Regions from separate parts of the Chryseobacterium phocaeense genome, predicted to be linked through region 1. Evidence: riboswitches for the same ligand, from Rfam matches in the RefSeq annotation. Region 1 holds a riboswitch; each other region holds the start of a gene.
The links. A riboswitch is a leader RNA that binds a small molecule or an ion and turns the genes downstream of it on or off. The one in region 1 is predicted to bind cobalamin.
Positions count from the first base shown of each region.

Region 2: it holds a riboswitch for cobalamin, as region 1 does, so the genes downstream of both, B7E04_RS19195 (TonB-dependent receptor plug domain-containing protein) here and B7E04_RS10005 (T9SS type A sorting domain-containing protein) in region 1, are expected to answer to the same signal.
Region 3: it holds a riboswitch for cobalamin, as region 1 does, so the genes downstream of both, metE (5-methyltetrahydropteroyltriglutamate--homocysteine S-methyltransferase) here and B7E04_RS10005 (T9SS type A sorting domain-containing protein) in region 1, are expected to answer to the same signal.
Region 4: it holds a riboswitch for cobalamin, as region 1 does, so the genes downstream of both, B7E04_RS05540 (TonB-dependent receptor plug domain-containing protein) here and B7E04_RS10005 (T9SS type A sorting domain-containing protein) in region 1, are expected to answer to the same signal.

Region 1 is NZ_LT827015.1:713,866-717,030, reverse strand. It holds gene B7E04_RS10010 (esterase-like activity of phytase family protein) at 1-944, opposite strand, end outside; cobalamin riboswitch at 1,329-1,518, shown strand; gene B7E04_RS10005 (T9SS type A sorting domain-containing protein) at 1,598-2,722, shown strand; gene clpP (ATP-dependent Clp endopeptidase proteolytic subunit ClpP) at 2,965-3,165, opposite strand, start outside.
Region 2 is NZ_LT827015.1:2,744,180-2,747,344, forward strand. It holds gene namA (NADPH dehydrogenase NamA) at 1-565, opposite strand, end outside; gene cdd (cytidine deaminase) at 667-1,149, shown strand; cobalamin riboswitch at 1,415-1,590, shown strand; gene B7E04_RS19195 (TonB-dependent receptor plug domain-containing protein) at 1,622-3,165, shown strand, end outside.
Region 3 is NZ_LT827015.1:2,066,869-2,070,033, forward strand. It holds gene metE (5-methyltetrahydropteroyltriglutamate--homocysteine S-methyltransferase) at 1-1,857, opposite strand, end outside; cobalamin riboswitch at 2,025-2,210, opposite strand; gene B7E04_RS16195 (Lrp/AsnC family transcriptional regulator) at 2,400-2,861, shown strand.
Region 4 is NZ_LT827014.1:902,027-905,191, reverse strand. It holds gene B7E04_RS05540 (TonB-dependent receptor plug domain-containing protein) at 1-1,244, opposite strand, end outside; cobalamin riboswitch at 1,429-1,613, opposite strand; gene B7E04_RS05535 (transporter) at 1,845-2,786, opposite strand; gene B7E04_RS05530 (cytochrome-c peroxidase) at 2,795-3,165, opposite strand, start outside.

The DNA.
Region 1 (3,165 bases):
GCTCCTGAGAGATTAATTCTATACACTTTTTTAAGTCCTCCGGAAGAACCGAAGTTTCCGTCTCTTTCGATCACCAGAAATTCAGTATTGCTGATTGGGGTAATATCACACACAGAATCTGAAGCTCCCCCGTCCTGTTTATATAAGTATTGCTTTGTCTGTCCGGTAGCCAGATCGAAAGTAACGATTCTCGTTAAAGTTGTATTCGTTGCCAGCGCTTTTGTAGGCACATACATTGTCGACTGCATCGTTCCTACAAGCATTTTCCCGTCTGGTGTCATGCACATGCCTTCCATTCCGCGGTTGGGTCTTCTTTTGGAAAAAACAGCGGGTAATTTTCTTGCTCCTGTGTTTACGCCGATCGGGCTGATTCTTTCCAGCTCCACTCCCTCCGCACTGTAATGAACAATATGTGGCCCATACTCATCCGAAACCCAAAATGTTCCGTCTGTGGCAGCTACAATACTTTCGCTGTCTAATCCATAATTATCTGTTCCTAAAACATTTCCTGACGAGTCGTAGGCTATTTCTCCCGTACTTCCCATTCCCGCCGGGTTTGGAAGTCCTGTGATAAGCTGCCCTGAAGGATTTTTAAGTTTAATATATTTAATGACCTCAATATTTCCTTCCGCATTGATTTTGAAATGCATAATGGTTGGGGTAAAGCCCGGGGCAAGGATTTTTATTCCATTCTGGTACGCTACATTGGGACCGCGGTCGGTAATGACATAAAATTCCCCTTTCCTGCTAGTGTGTGCAGCAGCTCCGGAACCGAATCCACCGTTGATTACATTGACACCATTCAGGGTCATTAATGTGGAAAAAGGAAACTCCTGGGGAAGTTTTGCATAGTTGATATCCTGGTTCTGGTTATCTACTTGATCGTTGTCGTTACATGACATGATAGCTGTGAATGCTATAGCTGACAGCAGCAGTTTTTTCATAGTTACTTTTATGCCGCGAAAATATAGCTTGATTATAAACTGATCTTAAATTTAATGATAAATGTATTTTAACAATAAAACCTTCAGACAACAAGCTTGTTTAAGTTTTTTGTTGGAAAACCGCAATGGTCGCAAGGTTTTTATTATGAATCCGCTTTAAGGCGCAAGAAAATCGAAGATTTTCAGTAAGAGTTTGATGAACTTACCTCGTCGCCTGGCTGTTTGCAATGACAATGAAATTTATTGGAATTAATCCGTATATCTTCAAGCTTCATCCTGATTCTTTATTAAATCTAAAAACCAAGGAATTAAATTAATCCTTATCGTAAATATAATAAAGAAATAACATCATAATTCACAAAACACATTCAAAAATTTATCTAATATCTTTGCACCCGTTAAGGCTGAACATCTGTTCATTAAAAGGGAATCAAGTGAGAAGAAATTCAATGCTTGAGCTGTACCCGCAACTGTAAGCTGTTTACACTTTCTGTACCTATTGCCACTGGATAACATCCGGGAAGGCGTACCTGAAGAAGCAAGCCAGGAGACCTGCCTTAATGACATTCACTTCATGAGAAGAAGGAGCTGAAAAGCATCATCTTATCTTTTGAAGGAAAGTTTCGGGAATAAAACTTTATTTTAATTATATTATGAAAAAGATCTATCTTTTTTTCCTGCTGCTATGTCTGCAGCTATTCTCTGCCCAGTTTACAGAGAATGACATTAAATTCTGGGTAGGAACCGGCTCTAAAAAAGCGTTCTTCATCGCTGATTTTAATGACAGTGACCATCCCACTTCGTATGCATGGGGCTATCGTTATGATGCGGATAACCTTACCATGGAAGACCTCATCAATGCTATTGATGCAGCAGAACCGAAAATGGAAGCGGAAGTTCCCTCAGGATTTCTTTACAGCCTGAATTACAACCACCACACACCCAGTCTGGATGATTACTGGTCTACCTGGTCCGGACCAACAGCTGAAAATATGCAGCTGAACAATGGCGTTAATAATGATCCGCTGGTAGATGGCAAATGGTACGGAATTTCTTACGGTTACGGATTTACACCTACTACACCGGCACTTTCCCATCCTTCGGCTCCTGTAGCCGCATACCATTCTGCATGGTACAGTTCTTCTCAAATCACCAACTGGATTGGTACCGGAAGCAATACAAGTCTTGTGGTTATCGATTTCGGGACTAATAACGCTGCAGGGGAAGCTCATTCTTTTGTTTTTGGAATTAAATACAACGGAAACTTAACGGCGGAACAGGCTCTTCAGCTGATCCAGACTCAGGTTTCTTACTTTAATTTTACATCAAATAACAACCAGATCAGTACGCTGTCTCTGAATAATTTTACCGGAACAGCTTCCGGAAGCAATACCTGGAAACTATTCAAAGGAAAAGACCTTTCAAGCTGGAGAGGGCAAACCGATTTGTCTCAGATTCAACTTAGTAATAATGACTGGCTGGGTCTTGGGTTTGGACAGAGGATACCATTTACACCGAAAGAGGCTTCAAGTACGGTCTTAGGGGTTTCTGAAATCAGTAAAAAGGAATTCAGAATTTATCCTAATCCTGCGAGTGATTTTATCCGGATCGAAACTGCTGAAAAAATTAAGGAAGTGAATATTTATGCTACTTCAGGACAAAAAATATTAACAGGAACCAATGCAAAGATGAATATTCAAGTCTTGAAAGACGGGGTTTATTTAGTAGAAATTAAAACATCAAAGGCAACTACGGTCCATAAAGTTATTAAGAAATAGAAAACCACCCCGTCAAAAATTCTTCGAATTTTCGCCACCCCTCCAAGGGATGGGAATTTTGATCCGACGAATTTTTGTCATATGAAAATATTTGATTTTCATAGAACTAAGTGTTCTTCTATTTTCAAAATTTTCAACTTCAAAATAACTAAAGTGTTAAAAACCTTTTGCCTCTTTTGTGGTTAAATAAAACTAAAAAAACGCACCGAAACCGGTGCGTTTTTCAATATTCTCAAAGGAAATTATTTTTTCTCTGTAGATCTCTGTAAAACTTCGTCTACCATTCCGTAGCCTTTCGCTTCTTCAGAAGTCATCCAGTAATCTCTGTCTGAAGACTTTTCTACCCACTCATACGTTTGTCCTGAGTGGTGGCCGATGATTTCATAAAGCTCCTGCTTCAGTTTAAGCATCTCTCTCAGGTTGATCTCCATATCTGAAGCTAC
Region 2 (3,165 bases), 2.0 Mb from region 1:
TTCTGATATTGGAAAGCGGTGATAAAAACTGGTGAATCAGATATCCGTGCGCCCCGTGAATTTCTATGAGATCAAAGCCTGCTTTTACTGCTCTTCTGGCTGCTTCTTTAAAATTCTGAACCTGTTCTTTAATTTCATCGGCAGTCAGAACATGGGGAATCCTTTCTGAAGGATGATACGGAATGGCACTTGGTGCAATGGTTTCCCAGCCTTCTTCAAGCGGGATCTGGAGATTGTTCCAGGTGGAACCTTTTCTTCCGGCATGAGCCAGCTGAATTCCGATTTTACTTTCTGAACGGGAATGGACAAAATCAACGATTTTCTGAAGTTCTGCAGTCTGCTCATCATTCCATATTCCCATGCAGTGATTGGTAATTCTTCCGCGCGGTTCCACTCCGGTAGCTTCCACCATGATCAGACCTGTTCCCCCCTGAGCCCGGCTTCCATAATGAACAAAATGAAAATCATTGGCTAACCCGTTTTCGCATGAATACATACACATGGGCGACATCACCCATCTGTTTTTCAGTTCTATATTTCTAAATTTTATTGGGATATACAGCATTTTATTTTTTTGAATTTCAATTTAAAAGGGTAAATAAAAAACATTGTCCAACTGAAGAAAAAGGAGTAATTTTAGCCCCCCTTTTTTAGTCTGACTAATATATGAAAAAAGACATACAGATCAGTTACGAGCATTTTAAAAACAGCAGTGAACTGGACGATACAGAGAAAAAATTATTCGAGAGTGCAAAGCAGGCCCGTGAAAATGCGTACGCTCCTTATTCGAATTTTCTTGTGGGATGTGCGGTTCTGCTGGAAAACGGTGAAATTTATTCCGGGAACAACCAGGAGAATGCGGCCTATCCATCGGGACTGTGCGCAGAGAGAACCACTCTTTTCTGGGTGGCAGCGAATTTCCCTGATGTAAAAGTGAAAAAAATCTTTGTAGTGGGCGGTCCTAAGGAATTCCATGAGAAAAACCCTCCGATTCCCCCTTGCGGAGCCTGCAGACAGAGCTTAATAGAATATGAAACGAAGCAGAATGACAATATTGACCTTTATTTTTCAAGTATGAATGATGAAGTGGTGAAGGTGCATTCCATTAAGGACCTGCTGCCGTTTTATTTTGATTCTTCGTTTTTGTAGAGAAGAGGCGAAAAGGCAAAAGGGCGAATTTGCAAATAGGCTGATAAGGCTGGTAAGGCTGGTAAGGCTGGTAAGGCAAAATTAAAAAGTTAGTATGAGGAAATACATTTATTCCTTATAATTATATTTTTTTCCGTGCTTGGGATCATTTATTGATAAATTACGTCTGTTTTATATCTTCAAAGTTTAACATATTCACCTATTTGCAAATTTGCCTTTTAGCCCTTTTGCTTTTTAGCCTTTTTGTGCAATACATTTAAAAAGTTATCTTTGCAAAAATTTTGGTTTCCAGTGTATTGGAAATAATAGGGAATTGGGTGAAACTCCCAAGCTGTCCCCGCAACTGTAAATCGCAATAAAAATTTCTGTACAAAGCCACTGTTCATCCGGGAAGGCACAGAAAGCGAAAGCCAGGAGACCTGCCAGAATACTAACTAAAAACGCATTACTTTCGGAGGAAAAGTAAAATAGTATGGATATAAAAAGATCTTTATTACTGCTTTGCACGTCTTACGGCAGCTTTCTTTTGGGACAGGAGAAGGCAGTTGATACCATTTATATTTTCGACAACCAGATGAGCAAGGTGAAGCTTTTTCATCCGGTACGTACCATTACTCCAAAAGATATTGAGAAAAACTCAACAAACCTTTCCGATCTTCTGCGTTTTCAGTCTTCAATTTACATTAAGGAAAATGGCCGTGGAGCGGTTTCTTCTCCGTCATTCCGGGGCTCAACTGCCCAGCAGACCGCCTTTGTATGGAACGGGATTAATATTAACTCCAGTTTTCTGGGGCAGGGAGATGTGAATAATATTCCGCTTTTCGGATATGACCAGATCGACATCAAAGCAGGCGGAGGAAGTGTGGTATACGGAAGCGGAGCGATCGGGGGAAGCATTCATTTAAACAATATTTTAGATTTCAACAGGGGCTTTAATGCATCCCTATATTCGGAAGCAGGTTCTTTTGATACGTATACGAATTTTGCACAGGCTTCATTCAGCAGTGACCGGTTCAGCATCAAAGTTTCGGGGAGTTATTTAACGAGTCAGAATGATTATAAGGTTCCGGAATTTGTGGTAGGAAGTACGGGTTTCGACAATATCAACGGGAAATATTATAATACTTCGATGAATATCGGAGCTTCTTATAAAATTGCCGATCATCAGACCATTTCATGGCAGAACCAGATGTTTGATGCTTCGCAGCATTATCCTGTCTTCGAGACGAACGGTAATAAAACAAAATACAATGCACAGACTTTAAGGAGCCTGATTGCATGGGATATTCAAAAAAGCAATCTTTCCAACAGCTTAAAAGCGGCTTATACGGAGGATAATTTCCAGTATTTCTCGGATCTTAATCAGCCAAAAACGAGCGGTGCGGACGGAAAGAATTATATCTTCAAAAATGATTTCAATTATTTCATTACGCCGAAAATCAACATCAATGCCATCGGGGAATTTCAGGTGAATAAAGGTGAGGGCTATGAGTCCGGGCTTGGGAGTATCAGCAGAAATGTAGGTTCCCTGGCGGGTCTGATCAGGTATTTTGCGACGAAGGATCTTCGTTTTGAAGCGGGAATCAAGAAGGATTTTGTAGAGGATATTTCTTCTCCGCTCCTGTATTCTTTTTCCGGGAAGTGGAATGCTTTAAGATGGTATCGTACAGGAATTAATTTTTCCAGAAATTTCAGATTCCCATCTTTTAATGATCTGTACTGGAATCCGGGAGGAAACCTTGATCTGCTTCCGGAAACATCTACCAATGTTGATATGAACCATGAGTTCAGTTTCGGAGATTTTAAAATTACATTGAGTCCTTATTATATGGACATTAAAAATATGATCAACTGGCTTCCGACCCCTTACGGCTACTGGGCTCCGGTGAATACCTATAAAGTTGAATCCTATGGTCTGGAGTCGCAGGTGATGTGGAATAAAACATTCGGGAAACATGCTTTCAGGGTGGATGCCGGGTATACGTATTCAAAATCCGTCAATAAAAGTACCGGAAT
Region 3 (3,165 bases), 1.4 Mb from region 1:
AGGAAGCCCTTCCCGGATAGCCGGTTCATCAATCTGGATAATTCTGATGCCTGCTCTTTCAAGATCCACCACCTCGTCACGGATGGCCAAAGCAATCTGTTTACACGTTTCCGAACGCGGCTGATCATCACGTACGAAAGACCATTGTAAAATCGTTACCGGGCCGGTTAGCATTCCTTTTACCCACTTTTCCGTCTGTGACTGTGCGTATTGAGACCAGTATACCGTCATTGGGTCAGGACGGGAAACGTCTCCAAAAATAACCGGAGGTTTTACGCAGCGGCTTCCATAACTTTGAACCCAGCCGTTTTTCGTGAATACAAATCCTTTCAGCTGCTCTCCGAAATATTCAACCATATCATTACGTTCAAATTCTCCGTGAACCAGTACATCAATTCCTATTTCTTCCTGCCAGCGGATCGTTCTTTGGGTTTCTTCTTTTAGTAAAGTATGATACTGTTCTGCAGTCAATTCTCCTTTTTTAAATTTTGCCCTCCAGCTTCTCACTTCTGCCGTCTGCGGGAATGAGCCAATGGTGGTGGTTGGGAACAATGGAAGCTGTAATACGTTCTGCTGTTCCTCTTTCCTTATTTTGAAGGAGCTGTTTCTGCGGGAATCTGCTTCTGTCACGGCATCAGTCCTTTGTTTTACTGCATCATTATGAATCAGTGAAGATGTTTTTCTGCTTGCCACTGCCTTTTTATTGTCTTCAAAAGCGGTAAGAATAGTTTCGTCCGGAGTTCCGGCTGCCAGTTCTTTAAGCGTCACTATTTCCTTTACTTTCTGTTTGGCGAAGGCCAGCCAGTTTTTAATTTCAGGATTCAGATCCGTTTCAAAATCCAGATCGCAAGGTGAATGCAGTAATGAAGACGATGGAGCAATAAAGATCCTTTCAGCACCTAATTTTTCTATTGCTTTTTCAATAAATGTCAGGGATTTTTCAAAATCATTTTTCCAGATATTCCTTCCGTCTACCACGCCTAATGACAGACCTACATTTTCAGGAACTGCCTGAAGCACCTCATCCAGCTGTTCCGGATCTCTTACCAGATCAATATGCAGAACATCTACCGGAAGGGAAAGAGCAAGTGACCGGTTATCCTTTAATCCATCAAAATAGGTGGCCAGAATGAATTTCAGCTTTGGAAACTGCTTTCTGATCTTCTCATATACCCACTGGTATTTTTCTTTTGCTTTCTCAGTCAGGTCCAATGCTAAAAACGGTTCATCAAACTGGATCCATTCCGCTCCCTGCTCCTGAAGTCTGGATAAAATCTCAATATATACCGGAAGCAGATTTTCAGCAAGATCCAGCTTATCAAATCCCTCTTCTTTTTCTTTTCCTAAAAGCAGATAAGAAACAAGGCCGATAATTACCGGTTTTGCATTAATTCCGGCCTGTTTTGCTCCGGAAAATTCATTGAATATTTTATTTGAATTCAGCTTAAACTGCTGATTTTTATAAAATTCAGGGACGATATAATGGTAATTGGTATCAAACCATTTCGTCATTTCCATCGCGGTGATATCCAACCCTTCCTTTTGATATCCTCTGGCCATGGCAAAATAAAGATCCAGCTCAGAGCTGTTATTTCTAAGAGCCACTTCATGATAACGCGCCGGAATGGCACCTACGATTAAGCTCATGTCCAGAACCTGATCGTAATACGAGAAATCATTGCAGGGAATGAGGTCTATTCCTGCTTCTTTCTGAATATTCCAGTTTTGGCTGCAGATATTTCTTCCTGCTGTAAGAAGTTCTTCCAAAACAATTTTACCTGACCAATACTGCTCGCAGGCTTTTTTGAGTTCTCTTTTGCTACCAATACGCGGATAGCCCAGAATGTGAGTTTGCATGTTTTTCACTTTTAATTAAACTTAATTGAAAAGCCCTTGAAATGCTTCGTAATGCCTGAACGGGTAGAAAATCTGGAAAAATAATGACCAACCTGAACGCCATCCGGTTACGAAAAGCGTACAGATACATATCATCTTGATGATCCAAAGCTTCATCCCGCGAAAGCATTGTCAATTCAGTAAAGGCAGGTCTCCTGACTTGTAACGGTTTCTGCCATCCTTCCCGCTTTCGGCAGTGGATCCACAAGGACAAAAACCTTTGGTGTGTTACTTACAGTTGCGCGACAGCTCGTGATTCTCACACGATTCCCTATTAATCTACCTTAAGTAAAACCTTTCCTGTTTGATGAAGTATATAAAGAACTGTATTTTATTACAAACCTGCATTTATTGCAGATTTTAATTTTGAGTAAAATTAATCATACAGAATATATAAATAATCAATGCTTATTAATTAAGCAAATTAATCCGCAATTAAAAATAAAAACCAAATTTTATTCTTTAAATTAGCATAATTCAAAAGTATTAAAGAATATTATTCTATGGACCATCTTGACGATAAGGATATTCAGCTGCTCAGGCTGCTTCAGAAAAACGCCAAACTGACTGTTAAAGAACTGGCTAAAGAAATCAATCTCTCCCCTTCGCCCGCTTTTGAAAGGATAAAAAGGCTGGAACAGGATGGATATGTCAAAAGATATTCCGCCGTTCTGGACGCTGAAAAACTGAACCGCGGGTTTACTGTTTTCTGCCAGATCAAATTAAAGATCCATGACCGGTCCGTAGGTTACGATTTTGTAAAGGAAATCCTGGAAATAGAAGAAGTGGCCGAATGCTACAATATCTCAGGAGATTTTGATTTCCTGCTTAAAGTTCAGGTCCGGGATATGAAGCATTATCAGGATTTTGTCTTTAATAAACTGGGGTCCGTAGATTCCATCGGGAGTACACACAGTACATTTGTGATGGCTGAGGTAAAAAACAACCATGGACTGACCATCTAAGAGATCCGGCTGATCTTTTCACTTCTATTCTTTCTGATTATTTTCAAAACAATGGTTCTATCCGCATGTTTTTATTTTTTACGAAACCTCATCGTTCGTAATTTAAAATAATTCTAAATTAAGCAACAATAAAACACGCTTGAACTCTTTTATCCAAGGGACTTTTCAACAAAAAACAAATAAAAATTACGTAGAAATACTGAACATCCCGTACCACATTGTTTCTAATTTTGAGTAAACAAAAACTGATAACAATGGATCGTTTAAACAACCACTTACCTTTCCTGAAAAAAGAGATGGGTTA
Region 4 (3,165 bases), on a different contig from region 1:
GCAAATGGCTGGTAGCTTAGAAATGCAGAAGGGGTCCACTCTGTTTTATCGGGAGATTTGGCATTTTTTTCTACATTTTCATGGACAAAAGTTCCGAGAACACTTCCCAGAAATTTAAATCTGTTCCACTGATAAGTAGTGGCAAAAGCCAGCAGTGAAGTATACCGGGTAGGAAAAGAAAAATCCCTCAGACTGGCATTCAGGTTATTGTACTGAAAGTCAAAACTTGCACTTACATCCCAATTCTGATTAATTGAATACATATTGGATGATGAAAAATACAGTTCTCTCTGAATGTAGGTATTATCGATGGGAAGAACAGTAGTCGCAACATTCACCGTGTCTAAAAACCGGGAATAATCATAGGCAAACTTAGCTTTGATCTGCGTTTCAAATTTTGGAAACAGCTTTTTCCTAAAACCGGCCTGTACAAAATAGTTTTCATCCAGCATCTGCTGTCCTTTCGGTCCAAAATCATTGTTGACCACTGCGGTAGGAATTCCCCTGTCGGAAATATAGCCATACCCTCTTACATTCCAGCTTCCTTCATTGAGCGTTCCGTTAAAAGCCGTTTCAAAACGCTTAGCCCGTATGTAGGAATCATATCTTCTGGCAATCGTATCGTTGGCAATTGATCCGTCAGAATTTTTCTTTTCGTATTTATATTTATACAATCCGTCACTTTGTAAAAATTCTGAACTGAAACTGGCGGAAACCTTCTCTGAAATCTTCTGTTCCACCCGGAACGAAGGATTAAATAAACTGATAGAACCCAATTTCAGCCTGACCGTTACGTTTGTTTTCTGATTTCCTTTAAAATAGGGAGTCTTAGGCTGAAGATAAATGGAGCCGGAAGACCCGAAATCTCTCGCCGGCTGAAAAATTTCGCTTTTCTGGCCGTTATACAGCGAGATCGCCTCAATATCATCCAGCGAAAATTTCCCGAGATCCACCACTCCGTTTTGGGCATTCCCAAGTTGAATACCATCATAGAATACGCCTACATGCTGGCTTCCCATACTCCGGATATTCACCGTTTTCAGTCCCCCCATGCCGCCGTAATCTTTGATCTGAACTCCCGAAAAATAGCGTAATGCATCTGCTACCGACTGGCTGTTCAGCCTTTCCAGCTGCTCCCCCGAAAGAATCTGGGCCGGAAGAATTTCTTTAAAATCTTTTTTGTAAATCTGAATAGGAAGAATAGTTTTCTCCCTGATGGTATCTCCGGATTGTGAATATATCATCTGGGAGGCTATCACAAACAAAATGATAACTCCTTTCTGAAACCGTGAAACTGTAAATTTTCCGACCATTAGCTCATTTGGAATAATGATGCCGCTAATGGATATAGATATAAGGTAGCAAAGACAAAGCACAGCTGATACTGCACAAAGTTATTGTTGTCCTAAGCTTTATTCCACGAAAGCATCAAACGTTCATCCTCCGGCAGGTCTTCTGACTTACTCCGTTTTTGAAATCCTTCCCATTAAAAAACAGTGGATATACTCTTCAAAAACTTTGATGTGGAGCTTACAGCAGCGGGTCTGTTCCGGATTTTCACCGGATTCCCTTTTAAGTGCTTTTTACAGCGCACCAGATTTCGGCAAAGATAGAAAATTATTGACAGATGCAATACACGACATAATAAATTAATTCTCAACACTATGAAAAGAGCAGATTTGTTGAGTGATGTATTAAAACCGGTGGCATCGGAAACCTCAGCCACCGGTTTTTAGAAATTATAATTAAGAGTATAATATTTCTACTAATAATGACATTAAATAACCCATACTTGGTCGCTGAGGTTACTATCTGGTGGCTTCAGGAACCGAAGCCACCATTAATCAAATTCCAAAATTGATAAAAACACTGAATCTTGATCTGGCTTCAATGTCTCCTCCCGCCAGATTGGAATAAGCAGGCAGCATCACCTCCCCGCCGAGACTGAATTTCTTATAGGAAGTTTCAAAACCGAGTTTTCCGTATAAAGCGCTTCCTGCCGTGTTGGGTAAAGCTTCATCAAATTGTTTATTCTTATCGTAAACTTCGCCTTGAAGCCCGGCCTTGGCAGAAAAAATTGTTTTTTCATTTCCGGCAATCTGATAAAACCCCATGGCTGCATAATTCCATTGGTTTCCGAAACGGTAATGCTTTTTATTGACTGTTTTAACCGTATAATCCGTATTGACCAGCAAAGCCAGCTTATTCTTTTGAAATTTATAGTTTAGAGCTGCCTGATAATCCCAACTTCCCGTCCCAAGCTGAAAACTTGGATTGACCCCGGAAATTCCCTTTTCATCAAACTTTCCAAGAGGAACTTTAACACCCAGACCACCATTTAACTGGTGAAAATTATCTTTAGAATTCATCAGCCGGTAAATACCCATTACATTCAGATCTCCGATACCACTGATACTGATATCCCCCTGCATAGTTTTCTTTTCATGAAAATGGAACGGCAGACTGGCATATACACTCAGGTTTTTGGTCACCGGAATTTTCCCCCAAACCTGCAGGGTATTGAAGTACTGGTCCTGGGTAAGGTCTTTTACAAACATATTTTCCTTTGCTCTGTAGTGCTGGGCAAAATATTTGATGCCGATAAACTGTGGGTTCAACAGTGATTCAAAACCTGAGGAGCCGTTTCCGGCAGCGCATCCGCAGGCATCACAGTCATCCCAAACAACCCTGTTGATGTGATTCGTAAAATCAATACTGTCATTGATGGGTTTAGCCTGGAACATTAAGGATAAGACCAGACTGAATATAAGTGTTATTTTGTTCATGGTGATTTTCATTCTGCAAATTTTGGATTGGAAATAAAGTTCTTGTCAGACAGGGTTTTCAGGAAGGCTATAATAAACTGCTTTTCCTGAGTATTCATCGCAATCCCGATGTGCCCGTTCTTTTTGAGCTGCGGATCAAGATTGGGATTATCCTCAACATTATCTGAATAGAAATTAAGGACTGTTTCCAGCGTATAGAACCTTCCGTCATGCATATAAGGTTTTGTGTATTCCACATTTCTCAGGCTTGGAACCCGGAACTTCATCCAGTCATTCTGATCCAGCGTTACCCGGTGACGTCCGGCATCCTTGAACTGTTCATTGTAATACATTCCCGTGTTTCTGAAGCTTTCATCGGTAAATAATTCTCCGCTGTGGC